3 regions of the Paenibacillus favisporus genome follow, and region 3 is predicted to be linked to each of the others. Evidence: predicted binding sites of a transcription regulator. Region 3 holds the regulator's gene; each other region holds the start of a gene.
What was found. Region 3 encodes LexA, which represses DNA repair genes until DNA is damaged. Its sites were predicted from a motif close to CGAACATATGTTCG; they were not measured.
Positions count from the first base shown of each region.

Region 1: the regulator LexA is predicted to act here: its motif matches at 4,995-5,008, upstream of addB (helicase-exonuclease AddAB subunit AddB).
Region 2: the regulator LexA is predicted to act here: its motif matches at 2,221-2,234, upstream of ABID47_RS14485 (YolD-like family protein).

Region 1 covers NZ_JBEPLV010000001.1:254,426-261,055, forward strand. Annotated here, with positions in the region: gene ABID47_RS01185 (class I SAM-dependent rRNA methyltransferase) at 1-591, shown strand, start outside; gene ABID47_RS01190 (hypothetical protein) at 759-1,883, shown strand; gene ABID47_RS01195 (MazG nucleotide pyrophosphohydrolase domain-containing protein) at 2,073-2,393, opposite strand; gene ABID47_RS01200 (hypothetical protein) at 2,619-3,710, opposite strand; gene ABID47_RS01205 (SRPBCC family protein) at 3,982-4,407, shown strand; gene ABID47_RS01210 (ArsR/SmtB family transcription factor) at 4,410-4,787, shown strand; gene addB (helicase-exonuclease AddAB subunit AddB) at 5,078-6,630, shown strand, end outside.
Region 2 covers NZ_JBEPLV010000003.1:280,451-287,080, forward strand. Annotated here, with positions in the region: gene ABID47_RS14475 (YhgE/Pip domain-containing protein) at 1-1,183, opposite strand, end outside; gene ABID47_RS14480 (YfiT family bacillithiol transferase) at 1,266-1,790, opposite strand; gene ABID47_RS14485 (YolD-like family protein) at 1,916-2,179, opposite strand; gene ABID47_RS14490 (HD domain-containing protein) at 2,284-2,952, shown strand; gene ABID47_RS14495 (polysaccharide deacetylase family protein) at 2,960-3,697, opposite strand; gene ABID47_RS14500 (sensor histidine kinase) at 3,871-4,707, shown strand; gene ABID47_RS14505 (response regulator) at 4,704-5,381, shown strand; gene ABID47_RS14510 (spore germination protein) at 5,509-6,630, shown strand, end outside.
Region 3 covers NZ_JBEPLV010000001.1:865,559-872,188, forward strand. Annotated here, with positions in the region: gene ABID47_RS04160 (carbohydrate ABC transporter permease) at 1-138, shown strand, start outside; gene ABID47_RS04165 (sensor histidine kinase) at 206-2,035, shown strand; gene ABID47_RS04170 (response regulator transcription factor) at 2,010-3,200, shown strand; gene lexA (transcriptional repressor LexA) at 3,296-3,922, opposite strand; gene ABID47_RS04180 (LysM peptidoglycan-binding domain-containing protein) at 4,162-4,542, shown strand; gene ABID47_RS04185 (DUF896 domain-containing protein) at 4,644-4,826, shown strand; gene ABID47_RS04190 (hypothetical protein) at 5,080-5,595, shown strand; gene ABID47_RS04195 (HAD family hydrolase) at 5,635-6,429, shown strand.

The sequences.
Region 1 (6,630 bases), 610 kb from region 3:
TTTTCGCATACGGGGAGCTTCACGCTGAACGCCTGCAAGTACGGAGCCAAGAAGGTCACCTGTCTCGATATTTCCCAACACGCAATTGAGAGCGCCAGGGAAAACGTCGTGCTGAACGGCTTTGAGGACCGCGTGGAATTTGTTGTCGCTGACGCCTTCCAATATTTGCGTGATCAGGTCAAAGGTGTGGAGGAACGGCGGCAGCGGGCCGCAGGGAACGAGGAGAAGGTCGATACCTCGAAGAAAATGACCGCAGGGGGCGGCCGGACGTGGGACGTCGTTATTTTGGACCCGCCGGCTTTTGCCAAGACGAAAAGCGCCGTGAAGGGCGCCTGCCGCGGCTATAAGGATATCAACCTGCACGGCATGAAGCTGGTGAACGAGGGAGGATACCTCGTCACGGCCAGCTGCTCGTACCATATGCGCCCGGACCTGTTCCTGGCCACGATCCAGGAAGCGGCAGCCGATGCCGGCAAAATTTTGCGCCTGATCGAATGGCGTGCGGCCGGCAAGGACCACCCGCAAATTCTCGGCGTCGATGAAGGCCACTACCTCAAGTTCGCCGTATTTGAAGTTCGCAGCAGGGCTTAACTTTGATCTTGAACCAAACCTTTCCGTGATGGACGGAAAGGTTTTTTTGTTTTCGCGGGCGGCAAGCTCATCTGAAAAAGAAGCAAGCGTAACCTTCGGGGGATTGTTAGCGTCTAGGAAGTAAGACGTTCCAAAAAAAGGGATTCAGCATACGACGGGGTGACGTAATGAAAAAAGCAATCATCGCATTAACCTTACTGATGATGTTACCAATCGCTGCCTCAGGCTGCACCTCACCCGCTGCCAACCATTCGGAAGGGTGCTGCGCAAACCCGGTTAGCCAAACGGCGCTGGGGCAATATCGGGACGCTGCAGGCTTTTCGAATTTAGAACAGAAAGCTATCGATCCGATCGGGGTGCGGGAGCCGTTCTATGGCGTGCGCCTTCTGAACCGGGACGGAACGACCGTTCAGGAGTGGCCGCTAGATTCCTTAGCATCGTATCAACCCGTTTGGGACGATGAGGAGGAGCATGGGCCCGGGATGCTGGTGTACAGCTTGAGTGGCAGGCTGCCTTTGATTCTGCAGCAGAACGGTTCGTTAAGCGTGCTATCCCACCCGAAATGGGCGCCGCCTAAGGTAGAGTTTACGAACGACTTTGGGCTGAATGTTCAATATGCGGACCGGCTTGCCAAGCACGAGATCTATGCCGTCAATGGCCATTTGAAGCTGTACCGGGTAAATACCCGATCCGGAGCGGCTCAGGAGCTGTACGAGTCCGCCCGCCCGGTCTACGGTATAGCCGCATCACCTGACAACGACCGAGTGGCGCTTCTGGTCGCTTCGGACGACACGTTTGGTCCGGATGCCGACTTGATTGTGCTGGACCGGGACGGGAACAAGCTGCTCCACCGCCCGAGAGCGAGCTATTTGTCACACAGCGACGGATTCCTGTTTATTTATCCTTTAGCCTGGAACGATAACGAGACCGTTACGGTCCCTGTTGACGGATATAAGGAGGGCCGAACCCGTGGCGTTCTTCATATCCGTCTGAACCGGGAGGGGGCGTCCTACGAAGCCGATCCAAAGCTGCCGGCCGCGGCCAGGCGAATATTAGCTCAGCACGCAAGGATCGCAAAGGAAACGGACATCACCAGCTTTACCGTCGCATCCGGGATTTCCTCCGGTTTGTATGCGGTCCAACTGGCCAATCGCGACGTATGGATTGTCGATATTTTGAAAGGGAAGGCGCTCAAGGCCGGCGTCGGCTATCCGCTGCGCTGGACGAAGGATAACCGGCTGTGGCTGGCGGCCAACCGCTCGGAGCTGCCGGTCTATTACAGCGGTATGTAATATGCCATGCGAGGCAAAATGATGATGCATTCGATGTCTCACGTATGATTTGGGCAACCGCCGAGACTAAAGCAAAAATCCCTTCTCGCTGAATGCGAAAAGGGATTTTTGAATTTTTTACCCAGGCTATATAAACAGTGTGCTTTTTTCAATTCCAAGGCTAAAGCTCTCGTTTTGTCCGGGTTACTATCATTCCTGCTTATAGCGATGGACCAGCTTGTCCCGGTGTGAAGCAAAAATGTCCTCCAGTCCGATGTCGTATTTGTTAGCGATCACAATCAGATTCCCCAGCACGTCGCCAAGTTCTTCCACAAGCTCCTGCTTATGCTCGTCATACGTACCCACGGCCTCATCCGGCCGGTCCCGGCCGATTTCAAGCGCCCGAATCGCCCGGGCCACTTCGCCGGTCTCCTCCGCCAAAAAGCCGATCCGGATAAAGATATCGAGCTCCGACCAGCCCCGTTGTTCATAATACTCCTTGACCCACTGCTGAAATGCGTTCACATCCACAGTTTCCGCCTCCTCTTGCAATTCATGTTCTAGTGATAGGCACTTCTATAAGTATAAGGGATGGAGGCAAGAGGGTGGCGCGTTATTCAAAGGCTGGATTGAGGGCAAAAACCATGATTTACATTTTGGTACACATTAAATAGACTGAAAAAATATGGACAGGAAGGGAAGCCGAACGTTATGCCGAGGAGAACTAATATACAAAGCCAATAGGCTGCCAGGAGATCACATGGAACGGCCGGTAATTTCAGGGTTGGACGCCATGATCGTTTCCGCCGCGCGCCACACCTCCGGCAAAAAGTCGATGACCGCAGCGGCACGCACGCTGAAGTCCTGGACGGTGTGAAAGCCGAGATCGGCCAGAAATGCTTCCAGACCGGGGGCAAGCTCCTTTTGCACATTCGGATCGCTGTCTGCGGCGAGAATTTTGTGGCAGCGCGCGAAGGTGGCGCCCATCCAAAACACCGCCTCTCGATGGAGTCCTTGTTCAATTAACGTTATGCTCCCGTCGATGGCGATCGGGCGGGAAACCGGAGAAATGTCGCTGCTGAAGAAAAAGGGCGTTTTGGCGGCGGCAGCCGCGGTATCGAAGGTCCGCTCGAGCGACCTGACATGCTGCATCGCCCGCTCCGGCTCCAAATCGGCACAGCCGAGATGGCGAAGCAGCTCGGGGTACAGCGAGCTCAGCCCGTAATCTTCCAATACGCCGCGGACGGCTGCGTAACGGAGCCGCACCGTCGGGTTTTTCAGGGCGGCGAGCAGCAGCACATGCGTGGTGATGCCCGTAGGGAAGAGCCAGGATGTGAACAAGTCATGCAGCGGCAGGGACAAGTCGAGGCCGAGCAGAGACCGCTTGATTTGCTGCAGGACGTTTTCGCACCGCTGTCGCACCCAGACCTCATCGGCAAAATGCCGGGATACTTCTGAATACAGGCGATGCAAATGGCCATGGGGATCGGAGATGATCGTATTCACCCGGAACGGGCCTGCCAGATGGTGCGAGACGAGCACCTTTTGCACCGAGGATAGCTCGGATAGGGAGATGTAAGAGCCTTCGATCAGGGTATCCCGATATATGAACTTACCCGGTTTTAACGGCGGCTCCGCCAGTTCGGACACGACCATCACGTCGATATCGGAGCTTGGAGACATCGGGGCATCTTCCGGCATTCCGATCGTGGAACCCGTGAAATAAGCGCCTATAAATCCTTTTTCCTTTGAGGCTTGGTGCAACACCCAGTCCGCTGCAGCGGCTCTTGCTGAACCGACCGTCCCGGGCTGATTTTCAGACGAACTTGAACAATCCTTGATATCCACCGTATTTCCTCCCTTTGCCTTAAAGTGGGAACGTCCTCATTATAGAATGTCAGGTGAAAAATGGTAGACTGTTTGTTTTTGGAAATATGAGCTATAATAGCAATATAAGGAGCCGAAAGGCTCCTTTTTTCGTTGGATTCCGGCTTACGGGCCGCAGAAGGACAAGGGGTTGACATGAAACCAAAAGGTTTCGTATAATCCATGTGAAACCAATTGGTTTCGCATTCGAATGTAAACCGGGTTTATTGACTGCAAATGGAGGTACTTATACATGGAAAACTCAACAAACAATGCTTTGCCTGATATTCGCCACACCGGCGTATTCCAGGCTCCGATTCGGAAAGTGTGGGAGGCGGTGGCGACTCCCGAAGGGCTGTCCGCCTGGTTCATGCCCAATGACATGCAGCCCGTCGTAGGCCACGAATTTCACATTAATGCCGGTCCGTACGGCATGTCGCCGTGCAAGGTGACCGAAGTGGATCCGCCGCACCGGCTTGCGTTCCGCTGGGGCAAGGACTGGACGCTTGCTTTCGAACTGAAGGAGCTGGACGGCAAAACGGAAGTAACGCTCATCCACTCCGGCTGGAGCGCGGACCAAGTGACCGAGTTCAACCAGCCGCACACGATCGTGCGCGAGACGATGGACCAAGGCTGGGCCGGACTCCACCAGAAGCTGGGCAGATACGTCGAGGCGTAAGCATGACGGCGACTGCGTCCAAGCACGACGTGTTCCAGGCCGTGGCCGACCCGACCCGGCGCCAGCTGCTGAAGCTGCTGTCCGATCAGGAGATGCCCGTAACGGTTCTCAGCAGCCATTTTCCGATGAGCCGGACGGCGGTTTCCAAGCATCTGCGGATTCTGTCGGAGGCAGGACTGGTGAAGGAAAGGAAGGTCGGCCGCGAGACGAGGTACCGGCTGGATCCGGGGCCCTTGCAGGAGCTCAAGGATTGGTACTCCTATTTTGAACGCTTTTGGGAGAACAAGATGGCGGCCCTGCAGCACTTCGTGGAGTCGGATGGTTCCGAACGCTTCCCTGCCCCGCTGACCCTTGTGGAAAAGGAGAAGGAACAAGATTAGCCGGTGATTCAATCGCTCTATACTGAACCATGATCCCTGCATGATGGAAACTAGCATTCGTAAAAATCAAGCGAAACAAGAGACAGCGGTACAAGAGGATCACATCCTCCTGTACCGCTGTTTGGCATGCCGGGACACGGCGTTCCTTAGGGTTGAGCGTATCGGATAAATGCAAAAAACGGCAAGTGCCTCCTTTTTACAGTTCCGCAAACATACGTTCTTTTCAAAAAAGGTTGTGTTATACTTATATTTAATAGTTTTCGAGGTTTACATACGAAGGAGGCAACACCATGTCGGTTCATTTTCTGATCGGACGATCCGGTAGCGGCAAGACGACGGCGATCTTAAGCGAGATTACGTCCCGGCTGCAAACAGAGCCTAAGGGCAGCCCGCTGATCCTGCTCGTTCCCGAGCAGGGCTCATTCCAGGCGGAGCACAACCTGGTATCATCGGGCGCTGTCAAAGGCAGCGTCCGTGCGCAGGTTCTCAGCTTCCGGCGCCTGGCGTACCGGGTGATGCAGGAGACCGGCGGGTCAGCGAGAGTCGGCATCAGCGAAGAAGGCAAAAAAATGCTGCTGTACAAAATCATTCAGCGCCGCAAAGAGGAGCTGAAGCTGTTCGGTGCCTCCGGCGACCAGCTGGGTTTCATAGGCAAGCTGAACGAGCTGTATACCGAGCTCAAACGGTACTGCGTAGATTCCGCCGTGCTGGAAGAGCATTTGACCCAGCTGACGGAGCAGAAGGCGGCCGCGCCGATCCTGCGAGATAAGCTGGAGGATTTATGGACGGTGTACCGCGACTTTGAACAGGAAATATCACCGCTTTATATAGATGATGAAGATACGCTTGTCACTTTGGCCGAAGGGATTCGCCGCTCGTCTTATGTCAAAGGCGCGGACGTATGGATCGACGGCTTCCACGGGATGACTCCGCAGGAATACGGGGTTGTTCGCGAGCTGATGGCCCATGCGTCATCGGTCACGATTGCGCTCACGCTGGACAAGCCGTACCACGGCAGCATGCAGCCGCATGAGCTGGACCTGTTCCACCCGACCGCCACGACTTACATCAAGCTGAGAGGAATGGCCGACGAGCTGGGCGTCGAAACGAACGATTCGATTCTGCCGGCATCGGACCTGCCCAAATTCCGCCTCAGCCCGCGGCTTGCTCATTTAGAGCGCGGGTATGACCGGCGGATTCCCTGGAGGGGGCAGGAGAGAGATCAGGTTCAGGAAACCGAAGGGATTTCCCTCTATGCGGCCGAGAACCGGCGCACCGAAGTGGAAGGGGCTTTGAGGGAGATGCTGCGCCTGGCCAGGGAGGAAGGGGCGAGATACCGCGACATGGCCGTGTTCGTCCGTAATTTGGGCGATTACGAGCATTTGGTGGAGCCCCTGTTCCGGGACTACGGCATTCCGTTCTTTCTCGACCAGAAGCGAAGCGAGCTGCACCATCCGCTGGTGGAGTTTATTCGTTCCGCACTGGATGTCGTACGCCGGAACTGGCGGCATGAGGACGTATTCCGCTGCATCAAGAGCGACCTGCTGCTTCCGCTGGACGGGTCGCTGGGGCGGGAGGATATGGACGTGCTCGAGAACTACGCTCTCGCCTGTGGAATTCAGGGATACCGCTGGACGGACGGCCGCCCGTGGAAAGCCGTTCCGAGCCTGTCCCTGGAGGAAAACGGCGGAGAGCGACGCAGATCCGGAGAGCAGCTTCTCAGCCTGATGGAGCACTGCCGGAGGGTGGTCAGCGAGCCGCTGCTGGCCTTCGGCAAGCGGGTGAAGAAGGCGGGCAGCGCCGAGGAGCTCAGCACAGCGGTCTTCCGTCTGCTTGAGGAAGC
Region 2 (6,630 bases), on a different contig from region 3:
CATACCGTCCGAGGATGTCCCCTAATAGATCGGATACGTCGCCGGAGATGGTGTTCAGCTTATTCACCAGATCCATGGCCGGTTTCTCGCCTTTCTTTACCCCGCTGCGGATTTGATTGACAAGCGTCAGCTGAGACTGCATTTTGTCCCGGACCTGCTTCAGCTTGGAGCTGACAAAATCCAGTCGGCTGCCTGCGGTCTGGTTCAGCCGGTCGAACCAGCTGATCAGCGCTTCCTGCACTTCCAGGCCGGTGGTTAACCTGGAGGATATCCGGTCCAGCGCATCAAGCGCAGTCTGCGGATCGACGTCGGGATCCTTCAGCAGCGCGGTCAGCTGCTCTGTAGCCATGGAAGTCTGCTGCAGAAGCAGCAGATCCTGCTTTACGTTCGGCGCGATATCCTTGGCAGCCGTGGAAGCCTTGCCCATAAAATCGTCCAGACCAGCCGCCAACTGCTGCCCGTTCTTGGCCAGGTCGGTCACGATGGGCAGCGCCCCTTGAGCTTTGGATACCAGCTCGTTGGTCGTATGGATGTCCTGCGCCGCCGTGTTTACGGCTTGGTTGATTTCCGGGAAATTTTTCTCCAGCTCAAACACCAGCGAGCGGACCTTCTCAATGGTCGGCAGCTGATTCTGCAGCTCGATGCCAAGCTCGTTGAAAATTTTAAAAATCGTGCCGTTGGCGGTTTTGACGAAATTTTTGCTGACTTCCTGGATGATGCCGCTGGCTCCGGAAGACGTAATCTTCGGGGATACCGCATTGATCTTTTCGTTCACATAATACAAAATTTCGGCGTGGGTGGGGTTGTCCGACAGCACCGTGGCAATCGAGGCCGAAAAATTGTCCGGGATGATGATGCTCGCATAGTAATCCCCGTGCCGGACGCCTCGCATGGCGTCCGCCTCGGAGACGAACCTCCAGCCCAGCTTATGATTGTCCTTCAGCGAGGCGACGACCTCCTTGCCGAGATTCAGCGACTGTCCCTTCATCGTCGTCCCTTTGTCGTTGTTCGCGACGGCAATCGCAATATCGCCGGTATTGCCGTAGGGATCCCAGGATGCCTTGATGTTGAACCAGGCGTACAGGGAAGGAAGCATAACAAGACCGGCGATGATGACGAGCGCGGCCCAGTTCGTGGCAATGTTTTTCACATCTCTGCCATAGATAGACAAGATTTTACTCATGAGAACACCTGCCTCAATCATACCATTTTGGTTAGTATTTCATTTGAGGAAGGGCGTCATACCGAAGAACCTGAATCCCGCCTTACCAGCCCATTCGTTCTTTGAGGGTCGTGATGTGCGCAAGATGGTGGTTGCCATGCCAAGCATAAGTGCATAGATGCTCGTTCAAATTGGTTTCTCCGTTCGCGGGATGGGTGTAAGTTCTGAGCCACTGGTCACCGTTCAAGCTTTCCAGGACAAGCACAAAACGGACATGCAGCGCCTCCAGCAGGTCCAGGGAAAGCTCCGGATCAGGCAGCGCGGAATCTGCAAGTTCAGCCCATAATTGCTCCTCATAAGGTTTTATCACCGGATTATCCTCGGTTAAAGCAAGTTTAAGCCGAATCAGGCTGTTCATGTGGCTGTCTCCGACATGGTGCACGACTTGACGGACGGTCCAGCCGCCCGGCCGATAAGGCGTGTCCAGCTGCTCCTTGGATAATCCGCTGACAGCTTGACGCAGCTTCGAAGGCAGGCTGCGGATTTCGCCGATCAATGCTGTCTGCTCATCCTCGTTCAGATCTTTCTTCGTATCACAAAGCCCGATAGGATATTTCAAATCATCGATCATAACTAATTCCTCCGTTTGCTCAGTAATATGTATACGGGAAACCGTTGTATTCCAATATGATATAAGCCAGTTTCCCTTGTAACCTTTTCGCTAAGGACTCCTGTCGTTCCTTCAAGCCGGCTTTATGTATGCGCGGAAGTGATCTCGCTGAATTTGATCCACAGCCATTCGTCTTCAGCTCTGAACTTGATCTCTTCCAGATAGGTGTTAATCACGGTGACGAAGCCCCGGATTTCTTGTTCGGGTCCGGCACCGGCAAGGTGCAGGGTTACTTTCAGGTGACGGCGGAGGGATTCCTCCAGCAAGCGGCTGGTCTGTGTCCAAGCAGCCTCTTTCATGGTAGAATTGAAACTCGCCGACGGTTCACAGGATCGGTTGATCATCATTTCACCTCATTTATTAAAAGAGCTATGCATTGTATTATAGGCGAATATATGTTCGGATTCAACCGCGATTGTTCAGAAAAATAAAGCAGCTTGGAGGAAAGCATATGGAGACAAGCCAAATGATTATGGAAGCAAGGGAATACGTGAAGGATCGTTTAAAGTCTGAGCCGTCCGGCCACGACTGGTGGCATATTTACCGGGTGGCGGAGTGGGCGAAGAGGCTGGCGGAGCAGGAAGGGGCCGACCCGGTCGTCTGCGAGCTGGCGGCCCTTTTTCATGACCTGGCCGACGAGAAAATCGTGTCTTCGAAAGAGGAGGGCATGGCAGCTATTTCCTCTTGGCTCACGGACCATGGAGCGGATGCCGCGCTCGTGGATCATGTACAGGAGATCATCGGGACAATGTCTTATGGCGGCGGAGGCGGCAGGCCCATGTCGACTTTGGAGGGGCGGGTCGTGCAGGACGCAGACCGTCTGGACGCCATCGGAGCGATCGGTATTGCCCGCACGTTTGCCTTTGGCGGATCACGGGGAAGACTCATGTATGATCCCGCCGAGCCGCCGCGGACTAGCATGACCCAGGAGGAATACCGCAGCCGGCAGGGGACGACGGTGAACCATTTTTACGAGAAGCTGCTGAAGCTGAAAGATCTGATGAATACGCCGGCGGCCCAGCGGGAGGCTGCTTCCCGCCACGCCTTTATGGAGCAGTTTCTTGCGCAATTCCAACGTGAATGGCCTGGGGAGGAAGCGCCAAAAAAGGGGCGCGTGTAAACGCCCCTCAAGGAATGTTGTACTCTACCAGCTCCGATACGGTAACGAAGCGATATCCGCGCTTCTGCAGTTCAGGCAGGATTTGTTTTAACGCGTCGACGGTTTGGGACTTGCCCTCCACGTGGTCGTGCATCAGGACGATGTCGCCGTTGCGCGCGTTGTTCAGCACCTTGTTCACGATCTTGGCGACGCCCGGCCGGTTCCAGTCCCAGGTGTCCTGATGCCAGGACCACATGACGACGAGATAACCCTCCTTCTTGCAAATTTGGATCATACGGTCGTTATAATATCCTCCGGGAGGGCGAAACAGGTAGGTTTTTTTACCGGTAACCTGGTATATGGCTTCCTGGGTTTCCCGCAGCTCCCGCACGATGACCTCCGGTGAGCTCCGGCGGTTAAAATACATATGGTCGAAGGTGTGGTTGGCAAGCTCATGGCCTTCGGCCACCTGCCGCTTGGCGAGCTCCGGGTGCTCCTGAACCTGTTTGCCGACGACAAAAAACGTTGCCTTTGCGTGATACTGCTTCAGCAGGTCGAGAATCTGCGGCGTATCCTCTGGATCCGGCCCGTCATCGAAGGTCAGTGCTATAATCTTTTCCCGGTTCGGAATCTCCCAGATGACGTCTCCCCTTTGTTCATAGTACTCTCTGCCTTGGTTTACGGGAGAAGCCCCCGCCGCCGGAGCAGCCGTCACCGAAATCGTCAAAAGCAGCATTGATAGCGTTGCATAAAGCCTTGTGCGCATAAGGTCCTCCCGGTTGTTCGTTGTCGATGCTTCCATCCAAACGTCCAAACAAAGACAAGTTCGCTTCGTAGTATGTGACACGAACCGTTCTAACATACGCCGGGCGGGCCGTGATACAATAGAGACAAAGTCTGAATATGCCGGGAGTGCCCGGGGAAGGTGCGGATCAAGGCATGTCCTATAAACAAATCAAGTGGATGATATTGATTATTCCTACACTGGCTGTAGGGATATGGGAATATGCGAGGCATGCGTTTCTGATGCCTTATATATCGATGAAGGTGGGTAATTTTCTTACGCCGGTGTTTCTGTTCTTTATCAGCATGACCCTGCTTAGCATGCTGTTCCGGAGGCTGGAACAGGTGCAGGAGGAGCTGAACCGGGAGCGGGCGGAAAAAGCAGCCCTGGAAGAACGGGATCTGCTTGCCAGGGAACTGCATGACGGCATCGCGCAGTCCCTGTTTCTGCTGTCGGTCAAGATGGACCGGGCGGAGGCGCGCGGCCGGGGAGCCCGGGAATCGGCGGACTTCCAGGAGCTGCGCAAGTCGGTTCATGAAGTGAACCGGTACGTGCGGCAGGCGATCGCCAATCTTCGCTATCCGGAATCGCCGGAGGAGCGGGAATATCAGGCTTCGATGCGTTCAAGGATCGAACATACAGCCAAGGAAACGCTGATCCAGCCCTGGATCGAATGGTCCATTCCGGATGCGGCTTTGAGCGCCAAGGAAAAAGTAGAGCTTCTGGCCTGCATCCGGGAAGCGCTGCTGAACATTCACAAGCATGCCCATGCCACCAAGGTGACGATCAAAGGCACGCTGGACGGCCGGGGCTGGACGGTTTTCGTCGATGACAACGGGCGGGGGATTCATACGGATCCGTTTCATTTGAAGGACCGGTACGGCCTTCGGATCATGAAGGAGCGCGCCGAGGAGCTTGGCTGGAAAATGCTGATTCTGCCGATGCAGCGGGGCAGCCGGGTGGAGATCAGAAAGGAGGCCCATAACCATTGAATACGTTCAGAGTGCTGGTTGCCGATGACTCCGCTCATGCGCGCGAAGCGGTGACCGAAATCCTGTCGGCTGACCCGGCGTTTGAAGTGGTCGGCATGGCCCACAGCGGCGAGGAAGCCGTAAGTATGACCGAGTTATTGATGCCCGACCTGATCCTGATGGACATCCAAATGCAGGGCATTGGCGGGTTGGAGGCGACAAGGCAGATCAAGCTGCAGTATCCTTACGTCAAAATCGTTATGATTACGGTGTCGGACGATGTGACGCATTTGTTCGAGGCGTTAAAGCAGGGAGCGCAGGGCTATCTGCTCAAAAATTTATCCCCGTCGACATGGCTTGAGTATTTACGGGGGATCATGAGCGACGAAGCGCCGCTCAGCCGGGAACTTGCCACGCAAATTTTAAGGGAATTTCCGCTTGCCCCCAAGAGCCCGGAGCATCATGAGACGTTGACCGCGCGGGAGCGCGAAATTTTAAATTGGGTGGCTTCGGGGCTTACCAACAAGGAAATTGCCGCCGAGCTCAAGATTTCTGACCAGACGGTTAAAAACCACCTGAAAAACATACTGCAGAAGCTTCATTTGGAGAACCGGGTTCAGCTGACGCGTTATGCCTTGGAGAAAGGCTTAGTAAGCCGGCGGCAGGGCTTGTTCCAGAAATTGAAAAAAGAGTAGTTGGCGTTTTTGAGCAGCGCAGGGTGTAAACCCTGCGTTTTTTTGTGCTTGCATGGAGACCGACTTGGATGAAATTACCCTGACTTGGAAAGTATAAGCATCATAAATGGACAAGGTGGAGACCCGGATGGTTGGCAAAAAGAAATCCCGCAATGCTTCAACACAACAGCAGCCTTCAAACCGGGCTGGGAAGAACGGCTCACCGTATCAGGAATCCGTGGGGACGGATCCGGCAGAGCTGCACCCGGACAGGCTGTACCGCGATTTGAAAAGTAATCTGGACCGGCTAAACAAGGACATGGGTGGCAGCAATGACCTGGTCATCCGCAAAATTGTTGCCCGGAATTTAGGCCGGAAAGTCGCCTTTGTATATATCGACGGGCTCGTCGACACGTCATCGGTTTCAGAATTTGCGATCGAAACCGTCTTGAATGAAATCAAGCAGTTCGCATCGGAAGCAGAGCTTAACGAGGCGTGGGAACTGGAACAGGACGTCAAGGAAGGAATAGAAGGCGAAGACCCGGAAAAGGGCAAGTTCAGTGAAGATATCAATGAGGATGAGCCGGGTGCAGCGCCGGAAAAGGACGAGAGATTTTTGCGTCTGTTCAAGGAAAAGGCGCTGGCCGTCGGCGAAATTTACGAAATCTCCGAGTGGAGTAAGCTGTATATTCATCTGATGTCCGGAGATACGATTCTTTTTATTGACCGGATTGGCATTGCGGTTATCGCCAGCACCAAAGGGGGGGAACGGCGGAGCGTCAGCGAACCGGAGTCCCAGACGGTCATCCGCGGCCCGCGGGAAGGCTTTACGGAATCGATTCGCACCAACACGGCGCTGCTCAGAAGGAAGATCAAAAGTCCGAATCTGTGGCTGGAAGAAATGCAGCTGGGAAGAGTCACGCAGACCGACGTAGGCATCATGTATATTCACGGCATCGTGGACGAAAAAAATGTGGATGAGGTCCGGAAGCGTCTCTCGGTCATTGATATCGACGGTGTCCTGGAGTCAGGGTATATTGAGGAGCTCATCGAAAATACGAACAAGACGATTTTTCCTACCATCTATCACAGTGAACGTCCTGACGTGATCGCCGCCAGCCTTCTGGAAGGCCGCATTGCTATCTTGGTGGATGGAACCCCATTTGTGCTGCTCCTTCCGACTACCTTCAACATGTTTTTCCAGGCCTCTGAGGATTACTACAACCGGTTTGATGTCGGCAGTTTGATCCGGGTCCTGCGCTTTTCCTCG
Region 3 (6,630 bases):
TTCGTCAGCCAATACTCGGTCAACTATGGGGCCATCGGCGCATTTCTCGTGCTGGGCGCGCTTCCGGTCATCATTATCTACTTCCTGCTGGCGGATAAGATCACCCAAGGTATGGTAGCTGGTGCAGTAAAAGGTTAGTAGGGCAAAGACGGCTTCTGTGATAGAATGACAAGTGGATGACCGGATACGAAAGGGGAATGTATCTGTGGGGCGACATTTTCGTTCGATTCACAGCCGTCTTTTTCTGCTGTTTCTATGCTGCATGACCGGCATATTGATATTGATCAGCGTCGTGTATTATTACCGCACGATTTCCATTATTCATACCAAGGTGAATGATATCGCCGAGAAGAACATTTCGCAGACCGCCGGACTGTTCAACTCGCTGCTTCAAGGCTACAACAGTCTCTCCAAGTCGCTCAACAGCAACTACGAGCTGACCCGGCTGCTTCAGGAGACCCATGTGAAAGAGACCGTCGCCATCGAAAACGAACGAACGATTACGAATATTATCGGAGCAGCTTACTATTCAAGGAACGATATAACGGGTATCCATATTCTGACCGACAGGGGCAAAGTGTACAGCTATGAGCGCCAGTTCGCCGGGGTTATCGACAACAATTACGCCCAGACGTCCTGGTATAACGAGCTGAACGCCTCGTCGGGCAATATGGTCTGGCTCGGGATGATGCCGAGATCGCCGATCAACACGCTGCAGCAGAAAGAGAACGTCTTTGTGTTCGGCCGGAAGCTGTATGATCTGAACACACACAAGCAGCTTGGCATCATGGTCATCGAAGCGAATCCTTCGTCCATCATGGAGGCGATGTCCAATGTGACGATCAGCCCGGGCAGCCGCGTGTACCTGATCGATCAGAACAACAACATCATCGCTTCGACCGGTAAAAAAGGGACGGAGGCGCCGCACTTTGCCAGCATCCCGAAGCCGGGTGCCGAGGACGGTATTCTGGTGGATGACAGCTCAAGCCAACTGGTGGTTGCTGCCAATACGCCTATGGCGGGCTGGACGATCTACGGTTTTACCCCGAAGCACGATATTCAGGCGGAAGTAAACCAGACGACCCAATATCTCGTTATCGTTCTGATCGTGCTGATTATCGTCTCGACGGTTCTGGCCACGCTGGTATCGCGCAACATTGCTTCCCCGCTGAAGCTGCTGATCCGGGAAATGAAAAAGGTGGAGATGGGCAATTTCAGCGGTTCGGTTAATGTCGACTCGTTTGATGAAATCAACAGCCTGGTGTCTTCCTTCAACCGGATGGTGCACCGGATGGATGAGCTGATCGAGACGATCAAGGTCACGACCGTCAGCGAGAAAAACGCGCAGCTGCAGGCGCTGCAATCCCAGGTGAATCCGCACTTTTTGTACAACACGCTGGACATGATTTACTGGATGCTGGATGAAAAGGGGAATGAACGCCTCAGCAGGGTCATTCTGTCGCTGTCGCAAATGTTCCGTTACAGCAGCAACTGGGAGGAGGCCTCCCGGACGACGCTGCGTCAGGAATTGGAGCAGATCCGGCATTATTTGACGATTATCGAGAACCGTCTTGAGGACAGGCTCGTACCGAAGATCGATGTGGATCCACAGTGGATGGACGTCACGCTGCCGAAAATGTCGATTCAGCCGATTATTGAAAACGCTGTAAAATACGGACTGGAGCCGCTGGATCGGCAGGGCATGCTGCTCGTGACGGCGGAGCAGGTCATGGACAATCTGCATGTCGTCGTTCGCGATAACGGGAAGGGAATGAACGAAGACACGCTGATGCGGGTTAGAAGCTTGCTGGAGGGCGGGAACCGCACGTCGCCCAAAGCGGAGGACAGAGACGGCCCCGTGCTTCGCCGTGGCATCGGTTTAAGCAATGTGCATGAGCGGATCCGAATGATGTTCGGCAGTCCGTACGGTTTATACTTGGACAGTCAAGAAGGGGAAGGAACGACGGTAACCATCCGTTTACCAATCCGGCACCAAGGAGGAATGGAAGATGAACATTTTAGTCGTGGACGATGAGCATGTGATCCGTGACGGAATTAAGCGCACCATCCACCGGGCCTATCCGCAGCATTATGTTCACCTGGCGGCGAATCCGGAGGAAGCGGTTCAGCAGCTGCGCAGACACCGGATTGACCTGGTGCTGACCGATATCCTCATGCCGGGAATGACGGGCCTTGAATTGATGCAGCTGTGCCAAGGCAGTTATCCGCATATCAAATGGGTCATTATTTCGGCTTATTCCGAGTTTTCCTACGCCCAAGAAGCTGTCAAGCTTGGGGCTAAGGACTATATGCTCAAGCCGATCGGGAAAGAGCTGCTGCTCTCCATGATATCCGGACTTGCTCAGGAGATGGATCGGGAGAACGAAATCGTGCGCGAGGCGGAGCTGCTGAAGTCTAACCTGAAGTATTTGCGCGAGGCTGTATTTCAGCGCTGGGCGAGCGGACTCGATACCGGGCGCCTTGACGTCGCGTCTATAATTGAGAGCTACCCCGCATTCCAACTGGTGATGGTTAAGATGGAGAGCGACGCGCCGGTGCATCTGGAGCATTTTATTATTGAAAATGTGCTTGGTGAGCTGATTGAAGCGCACGGCTGCGGATTTGTGACAAGCATGGACGAAACGAGCCTGATCGGTCTCGTCTCGCTGGAGGAAGAGGGAGGGATGAAACGCCTGACGGATGAGCTGCGCGCTAACTTGAAACGATGCGTCAAGGTGCCTTTCCAAATTCAGTCGACGGGACTCATCACAGATATTCACCGGGTGCCGGAGGAAGTGCGGCGGATGCGCCAGGAATCGGCATCGCTGGAGTACGAATACAACAACCCGGGCGGTAACCGCGCGATCGAGGTTGCGGTGCAGTACATCAAAGCGCACTATCATACGGATCTGTCCTTGGAAAAGGTAGCTTCGGTCGTGTTCCTGAATCCGGTCTACTTCAGCCAGCTGTTTAAGCAGAAGACGGGAAGCGGCTTCAAGGAATACGTCACCAATCTGCGGATCGAACAAGCCAGCAAGCTGCTGCTGCAAACGCAGTTGAAGCTGGCCGACATTTCGGACAAAGTCGGATATGTGGACGTCAAGCATTTTACCCAGGTGTTTCGCAAAAAAACGGGAAAAACGCCTACGGAGTACCGTCTGGAGCAAACGGCGGATTCCCGTGAGGCGTGTCCCACCTGAATCAACCTGCCTTGATCCCAACGCCGAATAGAGCCCTTGACCTTCCTGAGTAAGGAAGAGCAAGGGCTCTATTGCTGCTTGTCCAGCATCATCTGCTAGTGAATATCGCGGAACAGCCCGACGACTTTGCCCAGAATGGTGACATGGTTCAGACGCAAAGGTTCGTAAGCCGGGTTCTCCGGTTGAAGCCGGATATGGTCTTTCTCCTTGTAAAACGTCTTCACGGTTGCTTCATCCTCATCCGTCATGGCAACGACGATGTCCCCGTTATCGGCTGTCTGTTGCTGTCTCACGATGACGTAGTCGCCGTTATGAATGCCCGCCTCGATCATACTGTCCCCAACGACGGAAAGCATAAATACTTTCTCATCTCCGACATAGTGCTGCGGCAGAGGGAAGTAATCTTCAATGTTCTCCGTTGCCGTGATCGGCACCCCGGCTGTGACCTTGCCTACTACGGGAACTCTGGCGATCGTATGCGTGAACAGATTGCTGCTCTCGGATTCTTCTTGTCCCAACAGTTCAATGGCACGAGGCTTCGTAGGGTCTCTGCGGATCAAGCCTTTCTTCTCCAGTCGGTCCAAATGGCCGTGTACGGTCGAGCTGGAAGCCAACCCTACCGCCTCACCGATCTCTCGGACGGACGGAGGATAACCCTTGGCGCGGACTTCATTTCTGATAAATTCCAATATCGCTTGCTGCCGGCTAGATATCTTTGACATTCCCCATCAACCCCATTTAGTAACGTTTGGTAAAATTATAACATAGAACTGCCGTTCGTACAAACATAAGTTCTAAATGATTTTGCTTTGATGGAGCGGGATTTTTGCGGCTTCTGAATGAAGGAAACCAGCCTCTAAAAACATAGGAACAATTGTTCGAAAAAAGTATTGAACAAAACAAATGTTCGTGTTATATTGTTCTCATAAAACAAGAACAAACGTTTGGAGGCGTAATATTTATGCTGAAACACACTACATACCAAAGTATTTATAATAACCCATCCGTTAATCCATCCATCAATGAAGCTATAGCAACTCCTTGGTTGAAGAAAGTCCAGTCCTTCGTGCCAGGCCCTGCCTTGATCAAACTGATCCTGGCGGCCCTGATTATTTTGGTCGGATGCACAGGTGTCGTTCGCGTATTCGCGGGAACCTCGGATGATGTTCGGTTAGAGAAAAATGTCATCGTTCAGCAAGGCGATACGTTGTGGGGAATCGCTTCTGCCCATAAGCCGGAAGACATGGATATCCGCGCATACATTATGGCGGTGAAGAAGTATAACGATTTAACCAGCAGCGAAATTCAAGCCGGAGAAGTATTGGCACTCCCACAATATTAATAGAAGATAAATGATCAAGAGCTTGGAAAGGTGTGAACCTTGACAAGCTCTTTTTATCATGGCAAAGTTAGGTATGACTTGAATATTGGAGGAGTAATTGTATGGATATCGACAGCGTTGTAGAGAGAATTAATGAGCTTGCGCGCAAGCAAAAGGAATCCGGTTTAACCGAAGAGGAGATCGAAGAACGGGCCAAGCTTCGTGAGAGATACCTTCAGAATGTCCGCAGAAATTTCAGACAGCAGCTGGACTCGATTGAATGGGTGGATGAAGAGAAGAAATAACACCAGCGGCTGGATTAGACTCATACATTCGATCATGGTGTAGAATGACTCAAGGTATTGTATGGCTCACTACCGATAACAGAATGCTTCTATTGTAAGTGCACCAGGTTTCCTTCGTTTGTTTTCAATTATATAGAATGTGAAACTACAGGAATAAATGCTGTAAGCAGTATTGGGCCGTTATATATTAGGAAGTAAATGCAAAACTTTCGTTCAAACTATATAGACGAAAGCATCTTGAGGAGGTTCGTGAATGGCCCGTTCATGGGAAAGACAGGTAAGAAAAAATTCAGCGCAGCTGAACAAGCAGAGAAAGAAAGAGGGAAAGCCTTCCATCTATAGCACGGGAGGTCCTTCGGCTGACATTTATAAAGGAAGAAACTATGTGCTTCCGATTACGATGGTCGCTCTGGCTGCGGTCTACTTTCTGCTCGGGATGATCGGACAGGAGGGTACGGCGGGAAATAGCAGCATGACCTGGATCATTATGGCCATGTACGTGTTCTTGGGCTTGATGATCTTTTTGCGCAGGCCTTTCCTGCGTGTGGAGAAAAACGCCGTATCGACGATCAAGTTCAACCGGGATCGGCGCCTGACTGCAGACAATATCGCCAAGATCAAGCTAGCCAAAGGCTCTGTCGTGATTGAGCCGAAGGGCAAAGGCGGCAATTGGGTGTTCACTCGCCTGATCAACCGCTACGACACCGATGCCATAGGGGAACGTCTGGAGCGTTTTGCGCAGACCCACAATATCCCTTTGGAAAAATAAACAAATATAAGAGATAGCTGATGGAGAGGATGGAAGAGGATGCCGGTACAAGCTGTTTTTTTCGATTTGGACGATACGCTGTTGTGGGATGAGCGCAGCGTGAAGGAATCCTTTGAAGCGGTATGCGAGACGGCCGCCAAGGCGAAGGGCATTGATGCCAAGGAGCTGGAGGAAGCGGTCCGCAATGAAGCAAGGACGTTATATCAATCCTATGACACGTTTGCCTTTACCCAAATGATTGGAATTAACCCGTTTGAAGGGCTCTGGGCCAACTTCAGCGCAGGCGAACAACCTGAATTTCGCAGACTTGAGGAGCTCGCTCCAGGCTACCGCAAGGAATCATGGCGGCGCGGGCTGCTGAAGCTTGGGGTTGACGATGAACAGCTGGCCGGAGAATTGGCCGAACAATTTGCCGCCGAGCGTCGTTCCCGCCCCCATGTATATGAAGAGACCTTCCAGGTGCTGGACGAATTGAAAGGAAACAAGAAGCTGCTTCTTCTGACGAACGGCTGTCCTGCGCTCCAGCAGGAGAAGATCGCCGGCGTTCCTGAGCTTGCCCCATATTTTGACGAGATCGTCATTTCCGGCACATTCGGCAAAGGCAAACCGGATCCGACCATCTTCGAACATGCGCTTTCTTTGCTTGGATTAACACCGGAACAGACACTCATGGTCGGCGACAAGCAGACAACCGATATCAAAGGCGGAAACAGCGCCGGACTGACCACGGTATGGATCAACCGCACTGGAAAAGTTAAAGATCCGTCCATTGAGCCTGATTACGAAATTAAGCATCTGTCCGAGCTGCATCGCATCATTGCCGAACGGTCTTAAGTTGGATTTATACGTTAGCCTGCCCAGAGGGGAATCCCTTCGTCCGGCAGGCTTTTATTATACCTTGTGCATATGAATGCCCCGTTTGCTGAGCAGTATCGACCGCTCTCCGGTCAATTTGTTCCATTTTGTTAACAGTTGGATTGTTTGGGTGAGGCGATAATTATGTATAATGATGAAGAATATGGACAAACAGCATAC